Regions from separate parts of the Pseudoalteromonas ruthenica genome, predicted to be linked through region 1. Evidence: predicted binding sites of a transcription regulator. Region 1 holds the regulator's gene; the other holds the start of a gene.
What was found. Region 1 encodes sigma-54, which starts transcription at its own class of promoters, with help from an activator protein. Its sites were predicted from a motif close to GTTGGCACGNNNNTNGNNT; they were not measured.

Region 1 (16,325 bases):
CGGCTCGGGGGATAGTTGCTCGAAATAAGCAAATAGGTTTTGATCCGCTTGCTCATCAAGCGGACTGTGAAAAATTTCCGCTTGCTCTAAGGTGCGCAAGCGATAATCAACGCCGGAATCGACATTCACTATCTCAGTATTAGCCTTTACCAGCTCAATTGCGGGCAGGAAACGTGCCCGCTGCAAGCCATTTTTATACAGCTCATCAGGCACAATATTAGACGTCGCAACTAATACAATCCCTCTCGCAAACAGCGCTTCCATCAGGCCACCTAATAGCATGGCGTCAGTGATATCCTGAACAAAAAACTCATCAAAGCAGATGATGTCGGTTTCGGCTTTGAGTTTATCGGCCACCACCAACAGCGGGTTTTTAACATCTTGTAATTGTTTTAGTTCCTGATGCACACGGTGCATAAAGCGGTGAAAATGCACCCGCATTTTACGCTCAGTCGGCAGAGCCTCGTAAAAGGTATCGACCAGATAGGTCTTACCACGCCCTACCCCGCCCCAAAAGTAAAGCCCTTTAATGGCCTTCGTGCTATCCTTGGCAAACAGCTTAGAGAAAAAACCGCGCGGCTTTTCAGGCTGAGCAACAATGTCATCATACAGGCGTTGCAGGTGACGCACCGCGTTTTCTTGTGCTTCATCATGGAGGAAGTCATCGCGCTGTAAATCTTGTTGATATTTTTGCCAAGGTGTCATGGTGATAGGAGCAATACTAGGGATTAATTTTCGCGCTATCTTAACACGGCTGACAACAAAGCGTATATTTGACTCAGTAAAGTTTTCAAAAGGGGAAATTTATGTATACCACTACTTGGCTAGGTATCGTAATTATTGTTGCTGCATGCAGCTTTTTTGTTGGCAGCTGGATGACTAAACGCCGCTTCAAGCAGGGCGAATTAGAAGAGCAAGCGCAACAAGCGCAAAATGACCTTGAGCGTTACCGTCAGGATGTCGCTGATCATTTAGATAACACCAATAAATTAATCGCTAAGCTCAAGGAAAACTACGAACAGTTAGTTAACCATGTACAGCAAAGCGATCACTTATTAACTGCAAAACAAGATGTTGATTTAAGCCAGCCTTTTTTCTCAAAAGAAACCACTGAGCAACTGCATGCGTCTTTAAATCAGCGCCCCGAGCGCCAACCCACTCGCAGCGTGCACGACAGTCAGCCAACCGATTATGCCAGCGGCGAATCAGGGTTATTTAGTGGTGAGCAAAAGTCTAACGATAAGCAACCTGCCTGATAAATAGGCAGTTATTTATCTCTTGAGGAACTAAATTAACGACCCCATAGTCTGTATAGGAAATAGCTTTATAGGTATCGGGCTGCATAGCAGCCCCTGTATTGTGGAGTTTGCCCAGACTATGAAAATGAAGTTATCAATCATCAGTGCCGCTATTTTATCGGCCACTTTACTTGCTCAACCTAGTATCTCTCATGCCAAGCTGCCCGTCGCAGTAGATGGACAGCAGTTACCAACGCTTGCACCTATGCTCGAGCGCGTCACTCCTGGCGTAGTGAGTATTCGTGTATCCGGCTCAAAAGAAGTGCGTCGCCGTGTCGACCCATTTGACTTCTTCTTTGGGCGTCCTCAACCTCGTTCACAAAAGCGTCCATTTAGTGGCCTAGGCTCCGGTGTCATCATCGACGCCGATGAAGGCTATGTAGTGACGAATAACCATGTTATCGCCGATGCCGAGGAAATGGTGGTGACCTTAGAGGATGGTCGTGAATTCGAAGCGACGCTCGTGGGCGCTGATAAAGAATCAGATATCGCGCTGTTACAAGTTGATGGCGAAGACCTTACTGAAGTCAAACTCGCTGACTCTGATAAGCTCCGTGTCGGTGACTTTTCTGTCGCTATCGGTAACCCATTTGGTTTAAGCCACACAGTCACCTCAGGTATCGTCAGTGCTCTAGGGCGTAGTGGGCTTAATATCGAAGGCTATGAAGACTTTATTCAGACCGATGCGGCTATCAACCAAGGTAACTCTGGGGGAGCGCTAGTTAACCTCAAAGGTGAACTAATCGGTATTAACACTGCTATTTTAGGTGCTTCCGGTGGTAACGTTGGTATCGGCTTTGCCATCCCCTCTAATATGATGAAAAACTTAGTCGACCAGATTGTTGAGTACGGACAAGTGCGCCGTGGTTCATTGGGTGTTGCTGGGCGCACATTAGATGCAGGCTATGCCGAAGCCTTGGATCTCGATGTTAAACAAGGTGCAATGGTTGAGCGCGTCGTTGAAGACTCGGCTGCCGAGAAAGCAGGCATCAAAGCTGGCGATGTTATCATCAGTGTCAACGGTGACGACATTAAGAGCTTTGCTGAATTAGCCGGCAAAATTGCTACCCTAGGTGAGGGCAAGGAAGTGGAAATCGGTATTTTCCGTGATGATGAAGAAATCGAGTTAGACGTGACCTTAGCCGCAGCCGACAATGTTACAGAGGAAGCCGCCGAAATTCATCGCGCCTTAGCCGGTGCAGAGCTTGAGTCCGGCAAACGTAACGGTATCAAAGGGGTTATTATCAATTCGGTAGACCCCCGTTCCGTTGCTGCCCGACTGGGCTTGGAAGAGGGAGACATTATTACTCAGGTCAACCGTGAGCGGGTAGAAACCGTGCGTGAGCTTGCTAATCTAATCAAAGATATTCAAGGTAATATTGTGCTGGTAGTACGCCGTGGCAATAGCACCTTCTTCGCGCCTATTCAGTAACCCCTGCTGTGCTTTAACAACATTCAACAGCGGCGCCCTTGCCGCTGTTGTCGTTTATGTGCCATCATTGCCTAAGCTTATAAATAAATAATAATTATTATCTCGTGCTGAAAAAGATTAAGTTCGCCTTGCTGCCGCTATTAAGTGGTCTGGGTATCGCCTTTATTATTGTGCTCGCCACTCCGTCTTTGCGTGATGCTTTGCTCCCCATTCTCTCCGCTGATGACTTTACTGGCTCCCATATGAGCTACGCTAAAGCGGTACGCCGCGCCGCGCCCGCAGTGGTCACAGTGTATTCTGAGCGCATCTCGACTCAGCCACGTTACATGCAAAGACAGAACACCGTATCTGAACTCGGCTCAGGCGTACTAATGAGTCCAGACGGCTACATTTTGACTAACTACCATGTCATTAATAATGCTGATTTAGTCGAGGTCATTCTTGCTGACGGACGCCGTTTTAGTGAGGTGCAGTTAGTAGGGTTCGATACCGTTACTGATTTGGCATTATTGAAAGTCGCGGGAGAGAATCTACCAGCTATCCCGGTTGATAACGACTTCAAACCTCAGGTTGGCGATGTGGTCCTGGCTATTGGTAACCCTCTTAACTTAGGGCAAACCATTACTCAGGGGATTATTAGTGCCACCGGAAAGCAACGAGTAACCGACAGCTCCCACAGTAGCCTGCTACAAATGGATGCTGCAATAAATGTCGGTAACTCAGGCGGAGCCTTAGTGAATTCTCATGGCGACTTGGTTGGCATTACCTCAGCACAGTTTAAAACCCGAGCGAACCTCGATATTCAAGGGATCTTCTTTGCTGTTCCCTACTCTCTCGCTAAGGATGTTATGGATAAGCTTATTCGCTATGGTCGAGTTGTGCGTGGCTACATGGGCATGGATGTAACCGCTGTCGATCAGCAAGGTCGGGAAGTCACTAATAACCATATGGCCATCGCCGGTATGCGTATTAATAAAATGGATCCACTCGGTCCGGCGTGGCGAGCTGGTATCAAAGAAGGCGATATTGTCGTCAGCATGGGCGGGCATTCGGTGAGTAATATCCAACAGACTCTGGAGCGCATTGCCAATACCGAACCGGGGACTGAACTTGAGGTGGAACTCTACCGTGATGGTGAGCCGCACACCTTGACGGTCACCGTCGCTGAACTAGAAACCCGGTTATAATCGAACACACCCACATTCCCATCTAAAAAGGCCGCTATCAGCGGCCTTTTTCTATTACCAAGTTAATAGCGAGACTACTCACTCACACGTTTAATATTGGCACCAAGCGCGCTGAGTTTGTCTTCAATATGCTCATAACCACGATCAACATGATAAATGCGGTCAACACGGGTTTCACCACTGGCAATGATTCCGGTTAAGATCAAACTTGCAGAGGCCCGCAAATCTGTCGCCATAACCCGTGCGCCAGTCAATTTAGGACTGTCGCCACAAATTGCGGTATTCCCTTCAAGGCGAATATTAGCTCCCATGCGCTGAAGTTCAGGTACATGCATAAACCGGTTTTCAAAAATAGTTTCGGTAATTGTGGCGCTGCCATTAGCAACCACATTTAGCGCCGTAAACTGCGCTTGCATATCCGTAGGAAACCCTGGGTGAGGTGCGGTTTTAATATTCACAGCTTTGAGCTCACGACCACGCATATCTAGGTAGATGCTGTTGTCGGTCACTTCAACAAGTGCATTCGCCTCGCGCAGTTTTTCAATAACTGGCTCAAGGCTATGATAATCTGTGTTTTTGCATAACACATCGCCTTTTGCCATGGCCGCTGCAACTAGGAATGTTCCGGTTTCTATACGATCCGGTAAAATCGCATGCTCACACCCTTGCAAACGCTCTACGCCTTGCACTTCGATGCGACTGGTCCCTGCTCCGCTGATTTTAGCGCCCATGTTATTCAAGTACTTGGCTAAATCGCTAATCTCCGGCTCACGCGCCGCGTTTTCGAGTACCGTCTTACCTTGTGCTAAGGTTGCCGCCATCAACAGGTTTTCGGTGGCGCCCACACTGACGGTATCCATAAAGATTTCCGCACCTTGCAGCCGACCTTCGACATGGGCGTTAATGTACCCATTTTCAACCTCAATGGTTGCTCCCATACGGCGCATACCTTGAATATGAATATCCACAGGTCGTGCCCCAATGGCACAGCCACCGGGCAGAGAAACTTGAGCTTTGCCAAAGCGCGCAAGTAAGGGGCCTAAGGCCAACACCGATGCGCGCATTTGTTTTACTAAGTCGTAAGGAGCCAGTACCTTATCGACAGAACCACCATCGATCAGTAATTGCTCGTCTTGCCAACGAACTCCTGCGCCTAATTCTTTCAACAGCGCTTCGGTGGTATTGATATCCCGCAGCTTAGGAACATTGCTAAACGTGCTTTGTGAATCAGCCAGCAGCGCTGCGAATAAAATTGGCAATGCTGCATTTTTAGCACCAGAAATGGTGAGCTCACCGCTGAGCGGTGTGCCGCCTTGAATAATAAAATGGTCCATGCTGATTCCTAATTACTGCGGAAGGATAAACTTACGTTCGCGTTGCCATTGCTCTGGCGTAAAAGCGCGAATAGAAACCGCATGAATGGTGCCGTCTGAGATTTTTTCCATCAGTGGTTTATAAACAAGCTGTTGCTTTTTCACTGGTGTGAGCCCATCGAAGCAGTCACCCACGGCAATTACTTGGTAATGGGTCCCTTCTACTTTTACGATTATCTCTTCAAGACCTAGCTCTTGTTTTAATAAAGCTTCTACTTGACTGCTTTGCATCACTCTCACTCAAAAATACTTTCGACCTGTCCCAACTGCATAAGTTTATGCAACTGCTCAGGTATATGGTTTAGTTGTAACTGGCGCCCTTGGCGTTGCAGTTGCGACGATGCCTGAATAAGCCACGCTAAGCCTGCAGTATCGACTCGCGTCACTTCGCTCAAATCGATTTCCACTTGCTCTTGGCCTTGCACAAGCTGCTCACTTAAGCGTTTATCGGCAACGCTGTAGCGAGTTAGCTCACCGGCAATGGCAAAGTGCTGTGGCTTTATTTGTTGCAGCGACAGCTTACTCATCGACACCATCACCTCGAAATTGCACAGGTAACTGGCTTTTCTTATCTAGTAAATCAATCACGTGCTCAATACCTTCTTGGCGCAAAATACCGTGTATTTCGCTTTGCTTGGCATCAAGCAAACTGATGCCTTCGGCGATCATGTCATAAGCACGCCATTGGTTGTCGTTATCCTTACGCACTTTGAAGCCAATATCAATGTCTGGTTTGCCTGGGTCCTTAATGGTGGTCTTTACCACAACCACATTCGCATCACCAACATCGCGAGGCGCAGCAAACTCAACCTTTTGGTTCGTGTACTGCGTAAACACCCCAGCATAGGTGGTTACCAAGTAGTTTTTGAAGACATCAATAAAGCGCTTTATATGGGCTATCGCCTGCTTTTTCTCTTCGGGGTCTTCGATACTGCGCGCTTTTTGAATATAGCTTGCGAGCATACGATAAGACGCATACTTATAGTCGATATAGGGCAACAGCTCTTCTTCGACAATAACCTTTAGGTATTCTTTATCGGCTTGAATTTTCTGTTGATCGCGCTCAACACGTTTAAAGGTGTTATCAGCAACCTGACGCACCATTTTATAAGGTTCACTTAAATCCACCTCTTGTGCCTGTAAGCTAGAAGTGGCGGCCAAGAGTACGGCAGTTAAAACAATGAACAGCTTACGCATAATCATTACTCGCTACTTTGATTAAATAAAAACTGGCCGATAAGCTCTTCTAAAACCAAGGCTGATTTGGTGTCAGTGATCATATCGCCATCCTTGAGCGCTTTCGTTTGTACGCCAAATACGGCATCTATCGAAAGCTCATCCTCGCTTTGTGCCTGCGCCACTTCATTGCCTAAACAACTTTGCTGTGCCGAGTCACTCGCTATGACCGGGGAAATACCCAAATACTGCTCGCCGAGTATGCCCGAGGTTAATATCGATACCGATGTGGCATCGGAAAACTTACACTCATATTGGTTGTCGATGGCCATTTCAACCACAGGAACAAATTCACTGGGGTGCACTTGGATGCCCTCAACACGGCCAACCACAACGCCACCGACTTTAATCGGAGCGCGTGTTTTCAACGATCCTATATTTTCAAACTTAGCCTGCAATGAATAAGTGCCATTACTACCAGCTAATCCCGCATTGGCGACCTTTAAAGCCAGAATTGCCAGCGCCGCCACACCAAGAGTGACAAAGAAGCCGACTAAAATTTCAATTTTTCTCGAATTCATGGTGTTAATCCTTTAGCCGCCAAACATTACGGCGGTCAAAATAAAATCGAAGCCAAGAACGGCTAATGATGAATGCACAACGGTTTCTGTGGTCGCTTTACTGATCCCCTCAGAGGTCGGGATACAGTCATAGCCTTTGTATAGGGCTATCCAGGTTACCAACAAGGCGAAGACAAAGCTTTTAATCAGGCCGTTGAGAACGTCTTTTTCGAACGACACTTGCGCTTGCATAATAGACCAGAAGCTGCCTCTATCTACACCAAGCCAATCTACGCCCACTAAATGTGCGCCGATGATGGCAATAGCAGAGAAGATCAGCGCAAGCAGCGGCATACTAATCATGCCGGCCCAAAAGCGTGGTGAAATGACGCGCTTTAGCGGGTCTACAGCCATCATTTCTAAACTCGTTAACTGCTCGGTGGCTTTCATTAAACCAATTTCGGCGGTTAACGCACTACCAGCGCGACCAGCAAATAACAGCGCCGTCACCACCGGCCCTAGTTCGCGTAATAGGCTCAAAGCAACCAGGGGCCCCAAGCTATCTTCTGCGCCGTAATCAACTAATACGGTATAGCCTTGCAGAGCTAAGACCATGCCAATAAACAGCCCTGACACCAAAATAATAATCAGTGACTGAAAACCCACCATATACAGCTGTCGAATTAATAAGGGCGTGCCTTTGCGCACATTAGGAACACTAATTAAGGCACCCAGCAACATCTGTGTAGCGCGCCCCATCGACGCGAAACGGCTTAGACTTTTATGTCCAAGGCGTTGCCACAAATTAAGCAGCGACTGCATCATGACAACAACTCCTGTTCATAAGGCTCAGCATCAAAGTGAAAAGGCACTGGCCCATCGGACAGCCCTTGCAGAAACTGCTGCACTAAGGGCGATTCATGTTCGCGCATTTGAGCTGGGCTGCCACTGCCAATCACCCCTTTGTCGGCGAGAATAATCACGTGGTCGGCGATACTCAACACCTCTTGTACATCGTGGGTAACAATCAAAGAAGACAACCCCAACACTTCGTTGAGTGATTTAATTAGCCGCACTAACACGCCCATTGAGATGGGGTCTTGTCCGGCGAAAGGCTCATCATACATGATAAACTCAGGGTCTAGGGCTATCGCGCGAGCCAAAGCAGCGCGGCGTGCCATCCCCCCGGACAACTCAGCAGGCATTAAATCTTTTGCGCCACGTAAGCCAACCGCTTGTAGTTTCATTAACACCACCAAGCGAATTAACTCCTCACTGAGTTCAGTGTGCTCTCTAAGAGGAAAGGCGATATTGTCATACACCGACATATCGGTAAACAGCGCACCACTTTGAAACAACATGCTCATTTTTGTTCGCGCTTGATAAAGCGCCGAACGTGACATGCTTGGAATGCTATTGCCTTGAAATAAAATATCGCCCGAATCGGGCTTTAATTGCCCACCAATCAGCCTGAGCAAAGTGGTTTTACCTATACCACTTGGGCCCATAACAGCAGTGATCTTCCCTTTCGGAATGGTAAAGTCCATATTTTGATAGATAACACGCTCTCCGCGCGAGAAGGTAACATCCTTGATTTCTACTATTGGTTGCGACAAGTCGCTCTCCCGCTCATTTCTATCATTAGGCCTCGTATTTTAAAGTTTTTTTACGCTGAGGGAAAAAAGATTCTGTAAATTTTTGTAAGCCCGTTCAAATTCCTGCTCAGTGGAACACCTAAACACACGGTTTTCTTACACAAACACAGCCCAGTTTGTTACTATCTGCGCCAAGGTTTCACTTACATCAATGGCTCACTAATCATGCTCACCTCTTTCGCCATTCTAGTCGCTGGTTTTGTCGCCCTAGCATGGAGTGCGGATCGTTTCGTTTATGGCGCAGCTGCGCTGGCACGCAACTTAGGGGTGCCAGCCCTAATCATCGGTTTGACTGTGGTCGCAATGGGGTCGTCGGCACCAGAGATGATGGTATCAGCTTCTGCGGCACTGGCAGATAAAACCGATACCGCTGTCGGCAACGCTGTTGGTTCAAACATTACCAATATTCTCTTGGTGTTAGGTATTACCGCTTTGCTACGCCCACTTTCAGTGTCCTCCATTACACTAAAGCGCGAAATGCCCATTGTGCTCGTGGTGTCACTGATTGCATGGTATATGTTTACCGATAATTATTTCTCTCAGCTCGAGGGGTGGTTATTGGCGGGCGGTTTTGTCACCTTTATCGTTTTTTTGATTGTTATTTCACGCAATCAAAAAAGTAATGATGACGATCCCTTGGTGAGTGAAGTCTGTGATGAAATACCCAGTGGGGTGAGCACCAAGTCCGCACTGATTTGGTTAATTATCGGGATGGCGATGCTGCCCATCAGTTCGCATTTTATTGTCGACTCAGCAGTGGATATAGCCCAGTATTTTGGCCTTTCTGATTTAGTCATTGGGCTTACCATCATCGCCATTGGCACTAGTTTACCGGAACTCGCTGCTTGTGTGGCTGGGGTGCTGAAAAATGAAGACGACTTAGCACTGGGCAACATTGTCGGCTCGAATCTATTTAATATTCTCGCTGTTCTATCCATCGCCGGTATTTTAAACCCATCGGTTATCGACCCCTCCGCTGCTAACCGTGATGCATTAATTATGATTGCGGCAACGGTAGTACTTATTGCCATGAGTTTGAACTTTCGTGGCGCGCGGCGTATCAACAGAATCGAGGGCGGCTTTTTACTAGTCGCATTTTTTGCCTACCAAGGATATATTTTTAGTCAGTTAGCCTAGAGTAATAGTATGAGCCAAAGCTTTATTGCCACCGCACAACGGGTTTTAGAAATAGAACAAACCGCTTTGCAGGAGTTACATCAGTATTTAGACGCACAATTTATTCAAGCGTGCGAGATGATCATGGCTTGTAGCGGCCGAGTCATCGTTATTGGCATGGGTAAATCAGGACATGTTGGCAATAAAATTGCCGCGACCCTAGCAAGTACCGGCACTCCAGCTTTTTTCGTGCACCCAGGTGAGGCCAGCCATGGTGATTTAGGCATGATCACTGAAAATGACATCGTTATGCTCATTTCTAACTCTGGCGAAACGCACGAAATTGTGAGCATTATTCCAGTAATTAAACGTATTGGCGCGCCCATGATTGCCATGACCGGCAATCCTCAATCAAGTATGGCGACCTTAGCTGATGCCCATATTTGCATTAAAGTATCGCAAGAAGCTTGCCCACTGGGTTTAGCCCCCACCGCAAGCACGACCGCAACCTTGGCAATGGGCGATGCACTCGCTGTTGCTTTATTAGAAGCCAAAGGCTTTACCGCCGATGACTTTGCCCTCTCCCACCCCGGCGGTAGCTTAGGTAAACGTTTATTACTGACCTTGAATGATGTTATGCATAGCGGCGATGACGTGCCACGCAGTCACCAATCACAAAGCATTAAAGAAGCCTTGTTAGAAATCTCAAGCAAAGGCTTAGGAATGACTGCTGTTGTCGATGATAATGAGCGACTGGTAGGGTTATTTACCGATGGCGATTTACGCCGTGTATTGGAGCAGCGAGTGGATATTCACAACACCGCGCTGATTGAGGTAATGACTCCAAACTGCACCACAGCCGATGCTCATATGCTGGCGGCGGAAGCACTGAAAATTATGGAGCAAAAACGCATTAATGGACTCATTGTGACCGATCACGAGCAACGTCCCATTGGCGCGCTGAATACGCAAGACTTATTGCGCGCGGGGGTGATTTAGTGTTGTTTTCAGAATTATACCAAGCCATAGACGAAGGCGCATGGCAACGTGCACAGCGCACTCGATTGTTAATTTGCGATATTGATGGCGTGTTTTCAGATGGCCGTATTTATTTAGGCAATCAAGGCGAGGAATTAAAGGCCTTTAATACCAAAGACGGGTTCGGCATTAAAGCGTTGCTCAATGCGGGTGTTGAAGTTGCTGTTATCACCGGGCGACAATCACAGATAGTACAAACGCGAATGCAAAGCCTGGGTGTCCCCCACATTTATCAAGGTAAAGAGAATAAGCTCGAAGCCTATGCACAGTTAAAACGCACATTAAACCTAAGCGATGAGCAAATAGCCTACATTGGTGATGATGGCCCTGATTTACCGGTGATGGAGCAAGTCGGGTTCGCCGTAGCGGTTAACGACGCTCACCCACTGGTTAAGCGAATAGCCCATTACAGTACCTTGCTACCGGGCGGTTTTGGTGCTGTGCGTGAGCTCACAGATTTGCTGATGCTGGCCCAAGGACATAGCCTGGGAACACAGGGAAGTAGCACATGAACGCAGCGAGAGCGCTCATATCACTGCTATTTATCGTCGCGATGGCGTGGCTTTGGTACCCTTATTTTATGAAGTCGACAGATGATGGTGTCGCTCAGCAAGACCATATTGCCACACCCGACTATATCGCAACTGGGCTAAGTCAGACTAGTTATAACGATCAGGGTGAGTTAAGCCACACCGTTTATGCTGAGGAAATGGAGCTGTATCAAGAGCTCGGGTTTACGCATTTCACCAAGCCGGTATTTACCTTATATGGTGAAACAGAAAATTGGCAGGTAAACGCCGATGAAGCGACTTTATACAACAACAACATTTTGATCTTGGAAAATAACGTCACCGCCACCAACTTAAAAGAAGGGGCGATGATTGAGAAGGTCAGCGCTGAGGCCATTCAAGTTGATATAGATAGCCAGCGCATGGAGTCCGAGCAGACTGTAGTATTAAGTGGCCCGAATATGAAGATCACCGGGCAAGGCTTGAAAGCAGACCTCAATACAGAGATAGTTGAATTAACAGAACATACGCGAACAATATATTATGACCAATAAAATCAGTGCATTAATTACATCCATCGCAATTGGCTTATGCTCTGCCAGCGCTACTGCTGAGCAAATCACCGCCAAGGAAGTGTTAATTGATGCCGACAAACAACAAGCACTGATCAAAGAAAATATCACTATTTTTGATAAGAACGTGCATATTGTTCACGGCAAACGGGAAATAAAAGCTGACCGCCTTGAGGCTCACCGTCGTCCAGAATTGGGTGATAACAAGCAATTGCTCGTAGCCACCGGCTCACCAGCTGTGTACACCGAAGTGATGGAAGATGGCACTGAGATTTCTGCACAGGCGCTGGAAATTCGTTATGACGTCGCCTCTGAGACCCTTAAAATTCAAGGTGATGCTAAGATTGCCATGGCCGACCAGCATATCGTTGCCGAAACCATAAGCTATGATATTGCCAAACAGCTGATCACCGCCGAAAAGGATGAAAACTCCAGCACACGAGTGCGCACAACATTAACACCACAAAGTGACGATACGCCGGAGAAAGAGCAATAATGGCGACTCTTAAAGCACAAAAATTAGCGAAAAGCTATAAAGGCCGGGAGGTCGTCAAAAGTGTGGGCTTAGAAGTACAAGCAGGTAGTATCGTCGGCTTGCTCGGCCCTAATGGAGCCGGTAAGACAACTACTTTTTACATGATAGTTGGCTTGGTACCCAGTGATAAAGGCACCATCAGTATTGATGATGAGGATATCACCTTGATGCCGATGCACTCTCGTGCGCGCTTAGGTATTGGTTATTTACCGCAAGAATCATCTATTTTTCGAAAGCTGACAGTGTTTCAAAATTTGATGGCCATCCTGGAAACCCGCAAGGGCTTAAGCAAAGCAGAGCGTGAAAGCGAGCTTGAGGGCCTACTTGATGAGTTTAATATACAGCACATTCGAGACTCACAAGGAATGGCGTTATCTGGTGGCGAACGTCGCCGGGTAGAAATAGCGCGAGCATTGGCGGCAAACCCCAAGTTTATCTTGTTGGATGAACCTTTTGCTGGTGTCGACCCTATTTCAGTGTTAGATATAAAGAAAATCATAGAGCATCTGCGCAATCGTGGCATTGGTGTATTAATCACCGACCACAACGTGCGAGAGACCCTAGACGTATGTGAAACCGCATACATTGTTTCCCATGGCGAGCTCATTGCTTCTGGTACTCCAGAGCAAGTTCTTGCCGATCAAACGGTTCGCGACGTCTATTTGGGTGAGCAGTTTAGATTATAACGATTAAAGGATTGTTAGAGATACATGAGGCAATCATTACAGCTGCGCCTAGGCCAGCAATTAACAATGACCCCACAATTGCAGCAAGCGATTCGCCTGTTGCAGCTCAGTACTTTGGATCTCCAACAAGAAATTCAAGAGGCGTTGGACGCCAACCCATTACTTGAAGTTGAAGAAGACAATTACGCCGACAATAACGACAACCAAGAGCAAAAAGAGTCGACGTCCGACAACCAAAATAACGATACCGCCGAGACGGCCAGCGCCAGTAAGGATGAAGTTGAAAGTGCTGATGCCATGAACAACGAGTCCATCAGTGAAGACTTGCCCATGGATGTGTCTTGGGATGAGTATATTAGTGCGGCTCCCGTTGCCTCCTCTGGGCCTATGCCAGAAGATGAGTCTATCTACCAAGGCGAAACCACCGAGTCGTTACACGATTATTTAATGTGGCAGCTGCAATTAACACCTTTTAGTGCCACCGACGAGGCCATCGCCACAGCCATTATTGAAGCCATCAATGACAACGGCATTTTAACAGTCAGTTGTGAAGATCTGCTGGAAAGCTTGAATCATGATGAACAAGACGATGGTATCGAGCTCGATGAAATTGAAGCCGTTCTTAAGCGTATCCAACTCTTTGATCCAGTAGGAATTGGTGCGCGTTCTTTACAAGAGTGCTTGTTGATCCAGCTCAAGCAATTTGACCCACAAACCCCTTGGCTTGAAGAGACCAAAGAGGTAGTTTGTAACTATATTGATTTGCTTGGTAGTCGTGACTATCGCACCTTGATGAAAAAGACTAAGCTTAAAGAAGCGCAGTTAAAAGAGGTGATGACACTGATACACAGTTTAAATCCGACTCCTGCAGCCACGATTGTGCGAGAGCAGTCAGAGTATGTGATTCCAGATGTATCGGTGAAGAAAGTTAAAGGCCGCTGGGTGGTTGAATTAAACCCAGATAGTATGCCTAAGATCCGCGTTAACGATCACTATGCATCAATGTCGCGAAGCTGTAAGTCACAAAGTGATAGTCAATTTATTCGCTCGCATTTACAAGAAGCGAAATGGTTTATAAAGAGCTTGGAACAACGCAATGATACGCTACTTAAAGTAACTAATTGCATTGTTCAACAACAACAGGCATTCTTTGAACATGGTGAAGAGGCAATGAAGCCAATGGTGCTTAATGACGTTGCCGAAATGGTGGAAATGCATGAGTCAACGATTTCCCGTGTGACCACCCAAAAGTATATGCATACACCACGGGGTATTTTTGAGCTGAAGTACTTTTTCTCCAGCCATGTTACAACCGAAAACGGAGGTGAATGCTCGTCTACAGCGATTCGAGCATTGATCAAAAAGCTAGTAGCTGCGGAGAATCCTGCTAAACCGTTGAGTGATAGCAAGATTGCCGACGTACTAGCCGAGCAAGGAATTAAAGTGGCTCGGCGCACGATTGCTAAATATCGTGAATCGCTAGCCATTCCACCGTCAAATCAGCGTAAAAGTTTGATATAGACGTTAGACAAGAAGGAAAATGCTTATGCAATTAAATCTTACCGGTCGTCACGTAGAAATCACTGATTCTCTTCGCAACTATGTGAATAGCAAATTTGCAAAATTAGAGCGTCACTTTGACCATATAAATAATGTGCATGTCATTCTTGATATTGAAAAACTAACACAAAAAGCAGAAGCTACTCTTCACGTTAACGGTGGTGAACTGTTCGCAACCGCAGAGCACCAGGATATGTATGCGGCGATCGACGGCTTAATTGATAAGCTCGACCGTCAAGTGATTAAACATAAAGAGAAATTATCTCGTCACTAACATGAACCTAGATTCACTCTTTACCAAGGACTGCAGCAAAGCTGCGGTCCTTTTTAATAGCAAAAAAAGAATGCTGGAGTACCTCTCTCAGGTGGCTCATCAGCACAGTCCTCACCTCAGCGAGCAATCGGTACTTGATGCTTTACTAACCCGCGAAAAGCTGGGCAGTACTGGCATCGGCAAAGGCGTTGCTATTCCACATGGCCGTCTCGATGGTATCGACAGTACGATTGCCATTGTTGTAACCAATCGCGAAGCCATTAACTTTGATGCCATTGATAACCGTCCGGTGGATATCTTTGTCGCACTTTTAGTGCCGGCTAATGAGACTGAACAACACCTGAAGACCTTAGCGACAATTGCTGATAAACTAAAAGACAAACAACTGTGTAAACAACTGCGCTCAGCCAGCAGCGATCAAGAGCTTTATCAATTGATCGCCGACTAATGCGCGCCGTATTAATTCATGGTGTGGTTTAAATGTGCGTCTTGGGGTAAAACAAGGAGTTGTCGGATGGAACTTATCATTGTCAGTGGTCGCTCGGGTTCTGGAAAATCAGTCGCGTTACGGGTGCTCGAAGACCTTGGGTACTATTGCGTAGATAACATCCCAGTTATTTTACTCCCCTCCTTGGTGCGCAGTGTTTCAGCAAATTATGACAAAATTGCCGTCAGTATAGACGTGCGCAATTTGCCCAAAGAACAGCATGAATTTAACGACATTCTCGCTTACCTGCCTGAGTTTGCTAAGCCTTCGCTGTTTTACCTTGATAGTGACGAACAAACGTTGATTAAGCGTTTCTCTGAAACTCGTCGACTACACCCCTTATCCATGCAAAATATGACGTTGGATGTCGCTATTCGTGAAGAGAAGCAGCTTCTTGATGTACTCATCTCCCACGCCGACTTTATTATTGATACAACTGAGCTCAGTGTTCACCAGTTGGCGGAGATGATCCGTGAAAAAGTGCTGGGTAAAAAAGACAAGCAATTACTGATCACTTTTGAGTCTTTTGGGTTTAAACATGGCATTCCAAAAAATGCTGATTATGTGTTTGATGTGCGGTTTCTCCCCAATCCCCATTGGGAACCTGAACTAAAGGCGCTCACAGGGTTAGACCAACCCGTTCAAGATTATCTAGCCAGTCACTCAATCGTGCAAAAGTTCACTTGGCAGATCCAAACTTTTGTTCAAACTTGGTTACCCCACCTAGAGCGTAATAACCGTAGTTATTTAACCATTGCTATTGGCTGCACTGGGGGTCAACACCGCTCAGTGTACCTTGCCCAAACTTTGGGAGAGCGCTTTTTAGATACTTATCCGAACGTGAAAATTCGCCATCGAGAGCAGGAA
Region 2 (16,325 bases), 850 kb from region 1:
GTAATGCATTTACGAGTTTCGAAGCCGTTTGTCTGCCAACGGCATTTAATTGCTGATTAAAGGTATCAAAGGCAACATTGGCGCTGAGGTCGTTACCGCCCTTATCCAGTAGCAGTCGTATGGGAGTCGGCGGTAAATAGCGGCCTAATTGTAATGATTTCGGAGCCATGGCTTCGGCGATGTAGACCAATTCAACAAAGAAGGTGCCGGCCGGCAGTTTTTTGTTTTTAAACAGCGCCACCGAAGCGGTGCCAAAATCGTCATCACAGATCATCTCCATCGCCCCTTCGACCATGGGGTGATCCCAACTGATAAAGTGCAAGTCTTCTTGCGCAAGCGCCGTGTCTCTATCAAAAGTGACACTGATGCCTTCTTCTTTTAAGCAGGGGAAGGTGGCACCAAGCATGTGCTCCGTGGGTTTGAGGATAATGCTATTTTCGCCTTTGTCTTCTTGGTTTACACCCCAAATATCAAACACATTGATCATGTAGCTGGGCAACTCAAAGCTGTGGTCTAAGGCATTGATATCCTGCACTAGGTGCTCAGACTGGCCTTGGCCGCTGGAGTGCAGCTCTAATAACCGGTCACGTCCTGACTCCATTTGCGCTTTGAGCGCTAGATAACGCGCATGAACGCGCTGTACCAGTGCTTGCAGCGGTTCATCTTGGTAGCTGCCATCAGCCAGTAACTCGATGAGCTCATCGCCAAACTCTTGATTGAGAATATGCCCAGTGCTGGCAGTGTGTTCAAAGGCATTCAATCCATGGTGATACCACTGCAGCAGGATGTCTTGTGCAGTGTGTTGAAAATAAGGCACGTGAATTTTAATGTCTTCGCTTTGACCGATACGATCTAAGCGGCCAATGCGCTGCTCTAGAAGGTCTGGGTTGAGCGGCAAGTCGAACAGCACGAGGTGGTGAGCGAACTGGAAGTTGCGCCCTTCAGAGCCAATCTCAGAACAAATAAGGACCTGAGCACTGTCTTCAATGTCGGCAAAGAATGCGGCGGCGCGGTCACGTTCAATAATGCTCATACCTTCATGGAACAGTGCGGCCTTGATCCCCTCGCGTTCACGCAGTGCTTGCTCAAGGCTTAACGCGGTTTCGGCTTTAGCACAAATCACCAACATCTTTTGCGGCTTATTGGCGTTGAGGGTGTCGATAAGCCACTGTACCCGAGGGTCGAATTGTGTCCAGCTGCTGTCTTGACCCTCGAATTCTTGGAACATTTTCTCTGGGAACAGCGCGCGCATGGCGTTGAGCTCAGCCGGCCCTGAGCTGCCTAAACTGCCCATTACGTTCATCGCCGTTTGGTATTGCGACGGCATTGCCATTGGGTAGGTGTGCAAAATACGCTCGGGGTAGCCGCTTATGCCACTGCGGCTGTTACGGAATAAAATGCGCCCTGTGCCATGACGGTCCAGAAGCTGCTCTAGCATGCTGGCTTTCGCTTGCTCATCGCCCTTAGCAATACCGGCAAGTAGTGCTTGCGCTTCGCTACCTAGCAGGTTGGTAAGTACTTGCTGTTGTTCAGTGCTCAGAGCTTGTTCTTGGAGTACGCTATTGGCTGCGTCAGCAATGTCTTGATAATGTGACTCTTGGGCAACAAAGGCGTCGTAGTCATAGAACCTGTCAGGGTCGAGCAGTTTCAAACGGGCAAAGTGACTTTGGTGGCCAAGCTGATCTGGGGTGGCGGTAAGCAAAATAAGACCGGCAATATCGCGACTGAGCTCTTCAATGCGCTGATACTCGGTGCTGGGGTTATCCACCGACCAGCTTAGGTGATGCGCTTCATCAACCACCATAAGGTCCCAATCCGCCAAGGTTGCTTGTTCAAACCAGCGTTTTTTCTTGGTTAGGAATTCTAAGCTAGTGAGCACCAACTGTTCGGTCTCAAACACATTGGGGCTGTCGGCATAGGCTTCGGCGCAGCGCTCCTCATCAAAAATGGCAAACTGTAAGTTAAAGCGGCGCAGCATTTCTACTAGCCATTGATGTTGTAAATTCTCCGGCACGACTATGAGCACGCGCGCAGCGCGCCCGGTAAGCAACTGTTGGTGCAAAATCATACCGGCTTCAATGGTTTTACCTAGACCCACTTCATCGCTGAGTAACACGCGCGGAGCAAAACGTTGTCCCACCTCACGGGCAATATGCAATTGGTGCTCAATAAGGCTAGCGCGTTGCCCAATTAACCCTTTTAGTGGTGACTGCGCGCGCTGGTAGCGATGTTGCCACGTGTTGTAGCGCAGCGTGTAACGGTCGAAACGGTCTACTTGACCAGCAAAAAGCCTGTCTTGAGGCTTATTAAACTTAATAAAATGATCGAGAAAAGTTTCTTTGAGTTCCACCGGTTCGTCATTATCAAGACGTTTGCCTACGTAGGTATATAAGCCATCGCTTTGTGTTACTTCGCTGACCTCAAGTTCCCATTCATCAGCACTGCGAATAGTATCGCCAGGATTGAACTTTACACGGGTAACGGGGGCTTCACTTTGTGCATAGACCCGGTTTTCCCCGCTTGCAGGAAAAAGAATGCTTACTTGGCGTCCTTCCAATGCAACTACGGTACCTAATCCTAAATCGGACTCGGTATCACTGATCCAACGTTGACCTAAGGAAAAATTCATTACTTGCTCGACTCGACTTTGATTTACCTAGGCTTGAGCGCGTTGGCCCAAGCAAAAAAAGGCGGCTATATTAGCGTGCTCTTGATTGATTATCACCACAAAACGCAGAAAAGTTTCTACGCTTGTGTGTTTTATATACAGCAGCAAAAGAAGGGCATTTTTGCAAACAAAAAAGTGTGATTTTCATCGTCTTTTTTACTGTCATAAAAGCGTCTTTTGTAATCCATAGACTAAACTTGAAGTATGCCGTTACTGATTCAGGCTGTTTATTGAGCTGCGGCGGCATACATACAATAAAAGACAAATAGGAACGCGCTATGGACCAAGACCGCCACGCTACCAGTAGTAAAATGTATGTGCTCGACACCAACGTATTACTCCACGAACCCCTTGCTTTCCTCTCTTTCCAAGAACACGATGTAATTGTTCCAATGACTGTCCTCGAAGAGCTCGACCACATAAAAGACCGCAAACGTGATGTGAGTCGCGATGCACGAGTGGCTATTCGTGCACTCGATGAAGTATTGCGCGATGCCACCCCAGAGCAAATGTTGCAGGGGGTGCTATTGCCCAGTAATAAACGTGCACCAGAAGCGCCTCGGGGTAAGCTCATTATTGTTAATGATCATTTGTTTGCAGATAGCATCTCTGGGCTGCCTGGGGATGAAAACGATCACCGCATCATTAACTGCGCAGTGTATCTGCAAAAGCAGTACAGCGATGCCAAAGTGGTGCTAGTGACCAAAGATATCAACATGCGTCTTAAAGCCAAAGGTGCGGGTCTGCATTATGTTGAAGATTACCGTACAGACCAACTGATTGATGACATTACACTACTGACCTCAGGGTATAAAAAAATAGAGGGTGATTTCTGGCAGCATGTTGGGGAGTGTGAAACCGAGCAGCAAGGGCGCGATGCGCTTCATCACGTTGCCAGAGAGTTGGTACCTGATGTCTTTGCCAATGAATATTTGCTTGATGACAGTGGCCATTTCGCGGCTCGTGTAGTTGGCTATGATGAAGCACATATAACCCTAAAAGACCTAGGAGTTGAACGGCTATTGGCGCGCAGTGCCTGGGGCGTTAAACCAAAAAATATTTACCAAGGCATGGCCATGGATGCCTTGCTCGACCCAGATATCGAACTGGTGTTACTCACAGGCCCGGCAGGGTGCGGCAAAACGATTTTAGCCTTAGCGGCCGCCCTTGAAATGATCATCGAAAAAGGTATATACGACAAACTAATTGTGACCCGCAACACCCCTGAAATAGCGGAGTCTATAGGTTTTTTGCCAGGCACAGAGGAAGAAAAAATGGCGCCTTGGCTGGCAGCGATCACCGATTCTTTGGAGGTGTTGCACAAAGGCGATGAGAACCCGATTTCCAGTCGCAACTATATTATGGAAAAAGCCAATATTCAGTTTAAATCGGTGAACTTCATGCGTGGGCGTAGTATCCAAAATGCCGTGGTATTGCTTGATGAGAGCCAGAATTTAACAGCCTCACAGTTGAAAACGATCATCACGCGCTGCGGGGCGGGCACTAAATTGATTTGTTCGGGGAATCTGGCGCAAATAGACAGTAACTATCTGACCCCAGTGACATCGGGTTTGACCTATATCGTTGAGCGCTTTAAGCATTTTGAGGGCAGTGCCACCGTAAATCTAAACGGTGTGGTGCGCAGTCGCCTTGCTTCATTTGCTGAAGAAAACCTCTAAGCATACAAGCTAATTCACTGTGTATGTGGCTAATTTCTGCCATATATTCAGTGAATTGTTAGGTATTTATGTCTAAACTGGGTAAATACGTTAAATAGCGGGTAAATTGCAGCCTAATTCATTCTTTTGTATTGGTTCTGCAAGCAGTTAAGACAAACTAGGGCAAATAAATGAGGTCAGCACGTATTCTTGTTGTCGATGATGACGAGTTAAATCGGGTGGTTTTGGAGAAAACGCTGAGCCCCAAGCACAAAGTGTTTGGTGTCGAAAGTGCTGAGGCCATGTTCGAGTGGTTAGCGACTAACAGTGTTGATCTGATCTTGCTGGACATCGTCATGCCCGGTATGGATGGTTACGAAGCGCTGCGTAAGCTTAAGCATGATGAGCGCACACAGCCTATTCCTGTCATTATCATTTCCGCCAATGATTCTCTCGTTGATGAAGCTAAAGGCCTTGAGCTAGGAGCCATGGACTACATAACCAAACCCTTTGGTAGTGCCATAGTGCGCGCGCGCGTTAAAAACCAGCTGACTATCAAGCAAAAGAACGACCTATTAGAGATGCTGGCCAGTATCGATGGCTTAACCGAAATCCCCAACCGCCGTTATTTTGATGAACAGCTCTCGCGGGAGTGGCGGCGCAGTGTCCGTGCTGGGCTGCCGTTGTCTGTGGTGCTCATTGATATTGACTTTTTTAAACGCTACAACGATCACTATGGCCACCAACGCGGTGATGAGTGTTTGAAGAAAGTGGCTTCAACCTTGGTGGCCAATTGTCAACGTGGTAGTGACTTCGTCGCTCGATATGGCGGTGAAGAATTTGCTGCTGTGCTGCCAGGGAGTGAAGAGGGGACAGCCATGGCGTTGGCACAAAAGCTAAAACGCGTTATAGAAGAGCTTAACGTGGCGCATATAGACTCGCCTGTTGCTGACCATGTCACTATCAGTATGGGGGTGTCCACCTATCCTGGTTTTGGTGATGCGCAATCGGAATCACAGCTTATTGAGCGCGCTGACAAGGGTCTTTATAAAGCGAAGCAACAAGGGCGTAACACCATTGTATTTTTCGCATAAAAAAAGCCACCCTGTGGGTGGCTGAACGTTTATAGCTTATTGATAAGCGCTTGGTAGGCGCTGTCACCTACACTGACTAAGGCGCCATCAGCAAAAACCAAAGGAGTGCATTCGTCCTTTGAGATTTTGCCATCAGACTTTTTACTTTGCGTGGCGTAAAATAACACTTGGTAGTTGTCTTGTTGATGACGGAACGATTCACTGAAATCTGGCGTTCCCAAAGAATTTTTCACTTGCGCAAACCCCGTACCTAGCTGCAAGTCAGCAATATATGTGCGGTTGTCTTTTTGTTGCTGCTGCCAATCACTGCCAGCCCAACGAGCATCAGCATCGCCATCATTCACTGAAACAACACAGCCTCCCAGTAAAGGAAGGGCGACTAAAGCGGCAATAAGTGTTTTTTTCATTGTTATATCCGTTATTAAGTATTGTTAACACCTAGGTAAGATAACAAATTTAATGCCAATATTTATTTGTCTTTATTATCATTAGGTTATTAAATTACCAAGGTGTCTCTTAGGCCTAGAAACCCATAGTTTAGTGAATCTAACTAACCTGATTGCGGATTTCACCATTGGCAAACCCAATAATATTCTTCGCCAATTGTTCAATGAGGCGGTCGCGGGCTTGGCGAGAGGCCCAAGCAATGTGTGGTGTTAACAATAAGTTATGGCCTTGATATGCAATTAATGGATTATCTGCGGTGGCAGGTTCACGTGTAAGCACATCTAACGCCGCACCGGCTATATCACCTTGCTCTAGGGCTGCAACGAGCGCTTGTTCATCAATAATAGGGCCACGAGCTGTATTGATGAGCACTGCACTTGGTTTCATTAAAGTGAATGCGTCGGCGTTAAATAGTTGCTGAGTCTGTGGCGTTAAAGGGCTATGAATAGAGACCACATCAGCGTTTTGCAGTGCTTGTTCAAAGCTAACCCGTCCTTCTCGTACTGGCTGTCCTTTACGCTCCGCAACAATGACCTTCATAGCGAAGGCTTCTGCAACGCGCGCCACCGCCTGACCTAACTCGCCATAGCCGATGATAGCAAGGGTTTTATCGGCAAGCTCCTCAATGGCATAATCCAAGCGACAAAACATATCACTTTGTTGCCACGCACCGTGATGGCAGTCATTAATGTAGCGATGAATGTTACCTAATAAGGCGTTGAGTAGGGCGAAGGTGTGTTGCACCACTGAGGCGGTAGAGTAGCCAGCAACATTACATACTGTGATGCCTTGCTTGGCAGCGGCTTGTAAGTCGATATTGTTGGTGCCGGTGGCAGCAACGCAAATCAATTTAAGCTTGGGTAGCGATTGCATGTGCTCAGCATTTATCACTACTTTGTTGCTAATAATAACCTCGGCATCTTGGCAACGAGTAACAACGGACTGCGGCTCAGTTAGCTCATAAGAATGGAAGTCTCCGAGTTGCTCCAGTGGGGCTAAGCTATTGTCACCTAAAGTTTTTGCATCAAGTAGTACTATGTTCATAACTCTCTTCTCTCGTTTCGCCAGTGAGACAAAGTAGGCGTTAAAATACGGTGGTTTAGCACTAGTCTTTCATGGTGACTTAGCGGACGCAAAAAAATATTGACCTTGGAGTTAACACTAAGGTCTACAATCAGTGACAGTTAAATAACTGCGAGAAAAACTAATGCGAATTTCAGAGTTAGCAAAAAAGGTGGACATGAGTCCCGATACGCTTCGTTACTACGAACAGCAAGGGCTATTACAGCCGCCTAATCGCACTGCAGCAGGATACCGGGATTATACGCACGCCCATTTAGCGCAATTAAACTTTATTCGTCGTGCTAAAGACGTCGGCTTTAGTTTGCAAGAAATCTCTGAGTTATTGAAGATTAACTTTGAGAAACAGCAGCATAGCTGTCATGAAGTGAAGCAACTCACGCTGCGAAAAAAGGCACTTGTGGCAGAGCGTATCGCTGAGTTGCAACGCTTTTATGCCTCTCTTTCACAATTGGCGGAGCAGTGTTGTGGCACAGAGTTACCGGCAGAGCATTGTTCAATTTTGACCGCATTGGAGGACGTTGATGGACTTACTAACTAATTTTTGGCAACTGTTTGTGCTATCTGCACCTTGGCTGATGCTGGGGCTGTTTTTAGCTGGGCTCATCAATGTATACCTTCCAGCTAACTTTTTGCAACGCCACCTTGGTAAAGAAGGCTTTTGGACAACTGTGAAAGCGGCTTTTATTGGCGCTCCCATGCCATTATGTTCTTGTGGCGTGATCCCTGCAGCCGTTGGGCTCAGACGGGCAGGCGCTTCGAAAAGTGCGACTACGTCCTTTTTAGTCTCCACGCCTGAAACTGGTGTCGACTCAGTGTCCGTATCCTATGTCTTACTGGGCCCTTTTATGGCTATTATTCGTCCTATTGCCGCAATTACCAGTGCCATTACCGCAGGTGTGCTAGTAGGTAAAGAGTCTAAGCCCGAGGCAACCCCAACACAGACATCTTCGCCGAGTTGCTGCGCCGAAAGAACGCCACAGCCGAGCACTTCATGTTGCACCAATAAGCAACAAGCGCCAGCATCCCAAGCTCCCACGCAGGCACAACAGGCTGATAATACAGCGCCGGCCTCATGCTGCAGTAGCCGCTCTAAAGCTACAAAAGAGTCCAGTTTCATGGCTAAGTTTAAGCAAGCGGTGCACTTTAGTACCACGAAACTGTTAAATGATACCGCCATGTGGTTAATGATTGGTCTGTTTTTCGCGGCGTTAGTGCAAACTTATGTGCCCGCTTCTTACTTAAGCCAGTGGGGCAGCGGATTATTGGCGATGACGGTGATGGTGCTTATCAGTATTCCAATGTACATTTGTGCCACGGCATCTACGCCAGTTGCCGCTGGACTGCTCATTGCTGGAGTATCGCCAGGCGCGGTATTGGTATTTATGCTAGCAGGACCTGCGACTAACATTGCCACACTCGGTGTTGTTGGTAAGGAGTTAGGCAAGCGCGCGATTGTTGCCTATCTCAGTGCTGTCATTGGTGTAGCCTTAGCATTTGGGTATTTAACGGATTGGCTGGTGGTACGGTTCGGCTTTGCAGTGAGCCCTTTAGTTGGGCATCAGCACGAGCTTATGGCACCGTGGTTATCGCAAAGCTTAGCCGTGATTTTACTGCTGTTGTTATTACGCTTGGTATGGCTGAAATTGCGCGCATGGCAAGCACCTGCGCAGCACCATGATAATGCATAAAGGGTTGTATCCCTTACTGGTAAGAGTTGATAAACTTAGCGAATACGTAAATGGCGCGATACAATAAGCGCCGTTTTTTTGCCTGTGGTAATAAGGTGTAATCGTGGATAAGTATGCAGACATAAGACCCTATAATGACGACGAAGTAGCAGATGCTGTTGCCCGGTTGGTAGCAGATAATGACTTTGTTGATTTGATAGCGAAGCATAATTTGCCCGGTTGGCTTGCCGGTATGCGCTTTCTATCTCGCCCGCTGGTGCGTGCGAGCCTGAAACGTAAATGGGGCCAAGTAAACTCAGTGCGCCAAGTCCAGCTTGAAGTTGTGCATTATCTTGAGCGCATCATCCACAACACCACCTCAGAGGTCACCTATTCAGGGCTAGGCAAGCTCGATAAAAACCAAGCATATCTGTTTATCTCCAATCACCGTGATATCGTACTTGATCCCGCGTTGGTGAATTTTGGCTTGCACCAACATGATATGAATACCGTGCGCATTGCCATTGGTGATAATCTGCTACAGATCCCATACATCACTGAGCTGATGCGCTTAAACAAAAGTTTTATTGTAAAACGCTCGGCAAAAGCACCCAAAGAAATGCTTAAAGCGTTATCACAGCTCTCAGCCTATATTTATGACTCGTTGCAGGATGGCCACAGTATTTGGATAGCCCAGCGCGAAGGGCGTACCAAAGACGGTTTTGATCAAACCGATCCGGCGTTATTAAAAATGTTGCAATTGAATGGGCGCAAGCAAAAGAAAGAGTTTGCTGAGTATGTACGTGAGCTAAAAATTGTGCCGGTGTCCATTTCTTATCAGTATGAACCGTGTGCAATATCCAAAGCGAAGGAGCTTTATCATAAAAAGCACCACGGCGAGTATATAAAATCTGCCGGTGAGGATATCAGCAGTATAGTAGAGGGCTTTACGACCAATAAAGGCCATGTCCACCTCGCTTTTGGTCAACCGGTGCAAACCGGCTGTGATACCCCAGAGGATCTTGCAAAAACCATCGATAAGCAGATTGTTGAATCTTTTTATTTGCACCCAGGCAATTACATTGCCGCTAAGCACGGTGATGCGGTTGTTGATTCCGAGTCCGTGGATGTGAAAGAGTTTGATGAGCGTATGCGTGCAATTCCCGAAGAGCTACGCGATCTCGTTACGGCCTTGTATGCGCGCCCAGTACTGCGCAAGGAAGAAATGGATACCTAGGCTGGTAATTCAGAGTCTTTGGCATTAACGTTATACCTAGGGTTGGTTTTTAATACACACCAAGGGTAACAAAGGTTAGGGTAGTCGATGCGCTCGGCGTTATGCGCTGCAAGCAGCATTGAACCTTGGCCTAATCACACTGGGTAGAGCGTACATGCAGCAGCTGGAAATCTTTTCTATTGATAGCCCCTGCAAAGGGGTATGTCAGGTCAATAACCGAGGTTATTGCCTAGGCTGCTTTCGTTCTCGTGATGAGCGTTTTATGTGGAACCAACTCAGTGATGAGCAAAAACGTCACGTTAACCTACTTTGTCATCAGCGCTATAAGCGAGCAATGCAGCGCAAGCAACAACAGGGTGACATCAACACACCTGATACGGGGCAGGGAGAGCTTGATTTATAAGCCGTGCTTTTGTTTTAGGTAGTCAACAACGCCATTCTGTTTAAGGGTGTTTAACACCTCAAGTAAGTCAGGGATCAACGCCTCATGGCGTTTATGCACATAGTGGTAGCTGTAGTAATCATTAAGATGCTGGCGATGATAGCTGGGGTTGCTATGGCTGTCGAAAGCCTGTTTGAGGTGAAAGTCTAAGATGGCAATGCCATCAACTTGTCGTTGAGCTAAGAGGTTTAATTGCGCCGACACGCTTTTTAGGCTGAGCCGCCGGCCTTGGTAATTTTGGCTGTCGAGGTATTGTTCGGCTACCGGGTAACCGCTACGCAGCACCACGCTATTAAGATCGTTCAGTTGGCACTCGGCGCAGCGCGTAAGCATGATCAACTCAAACTTAAACAATGGAAAATCAACGCGAACCAAATTAGCGTAACGAGATTCAATTGCAGCAATGCGCCCTAATTGCCCGTCTAAAGTTCCTTCGTCGGCAGCGCGTAATGCTTGTGGCTGGTCAAACTCTATCAACTCAAGCTGATATCCAAGCTGATCATAGGCTAAATCCATAAGTTCAATAACATAGCGAGCTTGTGGTGTATCAACAGGCTTGTTAAAGGTCATGTTAGACGATGCATAGGCGCCAACAGACGCACTCAGCAGCCATAGCGAAGTAATATAGAGGATGGTGCGTTGTAACAAGGTTGAGTTAAGCATGCTATACCATAGTTTATGCGTGGCACTTCCTTGTTTCGCAATTGGGCTTACTCCGTTACCCATGTAAAATACGCGTTAAATTTCGCCACCATTCTAGGGAAGTTAGTTAGGTTTTTCTAGCACTTGTCGCAACTAAGCAACAAACTATCTACTTTTGCCCTAGGTCGGATTTGGTATAGTATAGTCAGGATATGAACACCAACCTGAGTGTAACTGCGATGAGTTTCAATTTGTGCCTACTGCCTCGCGAAGAAAAGTACCGTATTCAGCTAGACTACGAGGCCTCATTTTGGGCTTACCAAATAGTGCGCGGTAAAAATGCCCGCGACAAAGTTTATGAGGCGATTAATATTCGTCCTGTCTCTGAGCAAAATTATCTCAAGCAACAGTTTGAACATTATTTGGCATTGATGAGTGCATCGCGATGAGCGACGTTGATGTGCAGCGCCTTGCTGACATCGCCACCCCATTAGTTAACAAGTTTTATCAGGCTTATGGGGCTCGAGGTCGTGCCTCTAAGGCAGACCAGGTTTGGGTAGCCAGAGCCGATAGTGGCATCATTGGTGCAGCACGGTTGCTGCACTTGTCGGGGAACTTGCTACTCGTTGGCGTGTTTATTGCCCCACCGTGGCGGCAAAACGGGGTTGCTCGGGAGTTAATCAGTACTGTGTGCCAACACCAAAAGCAGCCCGTTTTTAGTTTTATTTACGCCCATTTAGCCGCTTTTTACCTCAGCTTAGGGTTTCAGCCCGAGCCCGATTTGCCCGACGAATTACAACAGCGATTTAATGCCTATCAGCGCCAAGGACGCGATATCTTGGCATATTGCCTGAATCGAGGAAACCATGCTTAGAGCTTTGCTAGTGTGTTGCTGCTTCTTTGCGTGTGCAGTGAGTGCCAAAGTACAACGACTGTCGCCGAATGAAGGACTGTCGCAAAGCTATGTCAGTAATATGTTGATCGATAAATACGGCTATTTGTGGTTGGGCACCGAAAGCGGTCTGAATCGCTACGATGGTTATCAGGTCATTGCTGTGGCCGGAGACAACGGCGAGCTTGATGAGGCGATGATCGACGCTCTCTATCAAGACCAACAAGGTCATATTTGGATAGCCTCATTACTCGCTGGCTTACATCGTTTTGACCCTGATACCGGGCGCACCGAGCAAGTGCTGGGGCCACCACAGAGCGATGACGTTACATTCGCTAAAGCGGTATTTACTATGCTGGCTATTGGCCCCAATGAGCTTTGGCTTGGTCGTGGTGAGGATGTGGCGAGCCTGAATATAGAGACCGGCGAAGTTACCTCATTGTTCACGCTGGAGAGTAAAGATGAACGCTCTTTAGTAAGGCAGATGTTTAAATTCGGCGAGCAGGTCTATGTCGGTACTAGCTCGGGTGCCTATATCTATGATTTGCAGGCTAAGAAGGTCCGCTCTTTGGCACACCTTCCCGCAGGCATCAGTGGGATTCACCGTAATAATGTGAAGTCTTTCGCGGTGATAGACGCTGAACATTTGCTGGTTGGCACGGTAAAAGGTCTGTATCAGCTTGATATTAACGCCGATGGTTCGCTCGCCGCTGATGCACATTCGCCTGCTAGCGAAATGTTAATAGCTGACTTGAATATATGGCAAATGCAGGTGTTAGGCGAAGACACCGTACTGTTGGCCACTGATAAAGGCTTATTTGAATTTAATATTTCCACCCGAGCTCTGCGTAAACGTCGCCAACTTATCGACAGCGAGTACAGTTTGTCAGACGCCAGTATTATTGCTATGCAAGAGACGCCGCAAGGGGATTTGTGGGTGGGAACCAAAAGTGATGGCGCCTTCTTTTTACCGAAAAAGCATTTTCAATTTGATAATCTAACAGCACAGAATTTACGTGGCGAGGGCCTGTCGCACCACAATATTTGGGCATCCACCGTGGTCGATAATACCCTTTATTTGGGGACTCACAATGGCCTTACTATTGTCGATACACAGCACAATAGCAGCCAAATTTTGTACAAAAACTATTTGAGCGATCAGCTTGATAATGCCTTTAGTATTTACAGGCTCATTCCTTTTGCTGATCAGTTACTGTTAAATACTACACGAGGCTTATTCTATTTCGATATTGATAGTACTGAGCTACATCGTGTTATTGCTACCAACAATGATCAGCAACAGTATTTGCAAGGCTGGTTACATGGCCTATACAAAACCCCAGATAACCGCGTATATGGAGTGAACCAAGACCAAGGATTCTTCTATTTCGACTTAGATACGAAAGTGCTCACGCCGCTGCACGGCGACCTTGATGAGTTTGATCCCTTCCTTGCGCTTGGCTTCAACAAACCACTGCCTGATAAGCCGAACCAACCCTTATTTTACAGTGGTGGTCAGTTGTTACGCCTTGATAGCGAGCAGCAAAAATTACAGCTGCTCTACGAAGTACCTCAGTCCCATGAAAACTTGGCGGTGAATCTCAACAGCTATGTCGTCGACCATCAAAATGTTTTGTGGCTATCGTTTTCTAACTTTGGACTAGTGGCGCTGGATGCGCGCACATTCGAGCTGATTAAACGCATCGATTTACAGAAACTAGGGCTGGGGACCTTAATGTATGATTTGGTGCTGGATGAGCATGGCATGATTTGGATGAGTAGCCACAAAGGTATTTGGCGTTTTAATCCATTGACCGAGCACTTTCAGCAATATACCACCGAAGAAGGGTTGGCCACGAATGAGTTTAATGGCGGCTCTTTTAGCCGTTTTGATGATGGTCGAGTGGTGTATGGTTCCGTGAAAGGCGCAACACTTTTTTACCCACAACAGAATCAGCCGCAGCGAGCGTTACTTAAGCGCGTCAATATTACTTCCGCACAGCTCGCCTATCGGGAGTTAGATAAACAACTTAGCCCGTTAGAGCAAGTGCATCTAGAGCATGATGATATCGGCTTAGAGGTGTCTTTTGCGGCAATGATATATAACTATCAAGACCGTATTATTTTTCAATATCAGCTTGGCGACAGTCCCAAAGCACATACCAAAGATAATAACCGGGTGGTATTTTCAAAGCTTAACCCAGGTTTGCATACTCTCAAGGTGTGGGCACAGGACCCATTCACAGGCGAATTTACTGATCCCGCGCAGCTGCAAATCAAGGTCGATTATCCGCCTTGGAGCTCACCTTTTTACCTGACTTTATATGTACTGCTGGGGGCGACCCTGGTGGGCTTGTGGCTGTACCGCCGTAATCAGATTCAGCGTATGATTATTGCTGCCCACAATGAGAGTAAAGAGTCAGAAGCTCGGCTGAAACTCGCCTTGGACGGCAGTCACTCTGGGGTATGGGATTGGCGACAAGAGGGTAGCCAAATATACCAACCGCGTCTGCGCGAGGAACTGGGTTATGACTACGATAGCTGCCACTTAGATGATTATCTGGCACTTATTCATCCTGATGAGCGGCAAAAATTCCGTATTGAGTGGTTAGAGTTCTTGTCCACAGATAAGGGTTACTTCAACTGTGTGTATCGCCTGCGTCACAGCAACGGTTTATGGCGCTGGTATAAGGACTTTGGCAAAGTCATGGCGTGGCAAGACGATTTGCCTATGCAAGTTGCTGGTACCTATACCAATATGACCCGGGAGTTGGTATTTGAAGAAAATGCGCGGCTATTTGGTGCAGCGTTTGAGCAAACCAGTGATTGGGTGATTATTCTTGATCATAAATTGCGTATCCGTGCCACTAACCAAGCGTTACGGGAGCATTTTAACTATTCACCAAGTACACGCTCAAGTCGACACCTCACTCTTGGGTTGAGCAAAAATACCCGTATTAACTACTTACGTATCTTGAATGACCTCAATGTGGGTGAGCATTATCAGAGTGAGGAAGTTGTCATTATTAAAAATGGTGAGCAGGTACCGGTACTATTGAAAATGAGTGCGGTGGCAGATGCTGAGCACCACCTCACCAGCTATATCATTATCCTTACCGACATTAACGCGCCTAAAAACGCTCTCGCCAGTAAGCGTGAGCATGCCCATTACGATAGTTTAACGGGCTTGCCTAATCGGGCTCTTTTTATGGACCGAGTGGAGCATGCGCTGGAGCAATCAGCGCGGCAACAAAACCAGTGTGCTTTAGTGCTGATTAATATTGCCAATCTTAATAAAATCAATAGTGCGCGTGGCTTCGAAAGTGGTGATCAGCTGTTACTTAGCCTCGCTTATAGGCTACAGCGTACGGTGCGTTCGCAAGACAGTCTAGGGCGTGTGAGTGGCGATGAGTTTGCATTGCTGTTGGAGAATATGGACGATGTCGAACACATCGTCACTGTGTGTAAAAAAGTACGCGACGTATTAACTCAGCCGTTCAAGCAGCGGGTAATGGAACCGCTGGTTGAGGTTAGCCTTGGGATCGCGCTTTTCCCACAAGACGCGCAACGCAGTGACGAGTTATTAAAGTGTGCTGATTTGGCGATGTATCAGGCAAAGCGTCTAACCGGGAGCCACTGTCAGTTCTTTAAGCCGGAAATGAACGCTTATGTGCAACGGCGAATAGACACCGAAAAAGCAGTGGCATCTGCTTACGAGCAGTGTGAGTTCGTCAATCAGTATCAAGCCATTTTTGCAGCGCAGAGTCAGCAAGTTATCGGCTTTGAGGTGTTATTACGCTGGCAAAAGCAGCAGCAATTACTAGCTCCTGACGAATTTTTAGTTCATGTGCGCAAGCCCGAACTATGGTCTAAGTTATTTTTACAAACCCTAGAGCGAGCGATACTAGAGAGTCAGCTTTGGTTGCGCCAGCGTCATGACCTGACTATCAACATGAACCTGTCCGGGCGCGAGTTTAGCCAACCGGGGTGTACCGGCGATATCACTCACCTGCTGCGCAGTTTTAACTTTCCCCTCGCGCAGCTGATGTTGGAGATACATGTGAATGATTGGCTGCAGTTAGACGAGCAAGCCAAACAAGCATTGCAAATGCTTCAGCAAGAGGGTGTAAAAATAGCTCTGCAGGTCAATCGTGGTGATGACTTTTGTGTCCCTGAACTGTGTGGTGATACGCTCAGCGCAGTGAAGTTGGGTCCGCAGTTAGTTGCTGAAATTTGTATGGATATGTCGGTGCAAGCTAAAGTCACTCGTTTTCTCAAGGTGGTTAACGCCTTGGAGCTGACCGTAATTGCCGTTGGCGTGGAAACTGAGCGCCAAGCACAGCTGATGCGTGACATCGGCTGTGCCGCGATACAAGGGTTTCACATGCAGCGCCCAGCCTTGGGCGACAGCATTGCTAGTTTGCTTAAGTAACCGCAGCTAATTTAGGTGATGCCCACAATGTGGGCAAAAGCGCTTTAAAGGATGTTTTTCCCG

Region 2: the regulator sigma-54 is predicted to act here: its motif matches at 5,869-5,887, upstream of PRUTH_RS09595 (DUF3192 domain-containing protein).

The regions. Positions count from the first base shown of each region.
Region 1 is NZ_CP023396.1:2,892,842-2,909,166, forward strand. Features, by position in the region: gene zapE (cell division protein ZapE) at 1-705, opposite strand, end outside; gene PRUTH_RS13585 (Z-ring associated ZapG family protein) at 807-1,256, shown strand; gene PRUTH_RS13590 (DegQ family serine endoprotease) at 1,378-2,730, shown strand; gene PRUTH_RS13595 (trypsin-like peptidase domain-containing protein) at 2,835-3,917, shown strand; gene murA (UDP-N-acetylglucosamine 1-carboxyvinyltransferase) at 3,992-5,251, opposite strand; gene PRUTH_RS13605 (BolA family protein) at 5,264-5,521, opposite strand; gene PRUTH_RS13610 (STAS domain-containing protein) at 5,527-5,817, opposite strand; gene PRUTH_RS13615 (MlaC/ttg2D family ABC transporter substrate-binding protein) at 5,810-6,487, opposite strand; gene mlaD (outer membrane lipid asymmetry maintenance protein MlaD) at 6,493-7,047, opposite strand; gene mlaE (lipid asymmetry maintenance ABC transporter permease subunit MlaE) at 7,060-7,839, opposite strand; gene PRUTH_RS13630 (ATP-binding cassette domain-containing protein) at 7,848-8,642, opposite strand; gene PRUTH_RS13635 (calcium/sodium antiporter) at 8,847-9,818, shown strand; gene PRUTH_RS13640 (KpsF/GutQ family sugar-phosphate isomerase) at 9,828-10,796, shown strand; gene kdsC (3-deoxy-manno-octulosonate-8-phosphatase KdsC) at 10,796-11,347, shown strand; gene lptC (LPS export ABC transporter periplasmic protein LptC) at 11,344-11,898, shown strand; gene lptA (lipopolysaccharide transport periplasmic protein LptA) at 11,888-12,412, shown strand; gene lptB (LPS export ABC transporter ATP-binding protein) at 12,412-13,137, shown strand; gene PRUTH_RS13665 (RNA polymerase factor sigma-54) at 13,162-14,658, shown strand; gene hpf (ribosome hibernation promoting factor) at 14,684-14,971, shown strand; gene ptsN (PTS IIA-like nitrogen regulatory protein PtsN) at 14,973-15,419, shown strand; gene rapZ (RNase adapter RapZ) at 15,486-16,325, shown strand, end outside.
Region 2 is NZ_CP023396.1:2,039,742-2,056,066, reverse strand. Features, by position in the region: gene rapA (RNA polymerase-associated protein RapA) at 1-2,629, opposite strand, end outside; gene PRUTH_RS09605 (PhoH family protein) at 2,947-4,347, shown strand; gene PRUTH_RS09600 (diguanylate cyclase) at 4,518-5,420, shown strand; gene PRUTH_RS09595 (DUF3192 domain-containing protein) at 5,450-5,827, opposite strand; gene PRUTH_RS09590 (D-2-hydroxyacid dehydrogenase) at 5,967-6,911, opposite strand; gene zntR (Zn(2+)-responsive transcriptional regulator) at 7,075-7,488, shown strand; gene PRUTH_RS09580 (SO_0444 family Cu/Zn efflux transporter) at 7,472-8,638, shown strand; gene PRUTH_RS09575 (1-acyl-sn-glycerol-3-phosphate acyltransferase) at 8,742-9,854, shown strand; gene PRUTH_RS09570 (DUF1289 domain-containing protein) at 10,009-10,257, shown strand; gene PRUTH_RS09565 (transporter substrate-binding domain-containing protein) at 10,252-10,959, opposite strand; gene PRUTH_RS09560 (DUF3283 family protein) at 11,178-11,387, shown strand; gene PRUTH_RS09555 (GNAT family N-acetyltransferase) at 11,384-11,812, shown strand; gene PRUTH_RS09550 (EAL domain-containing protein) at 11,805-16,262, shown strand; gene PRUTH_RS09545 (ion transporter) at 16,269-16,325, opposite strand, start outside.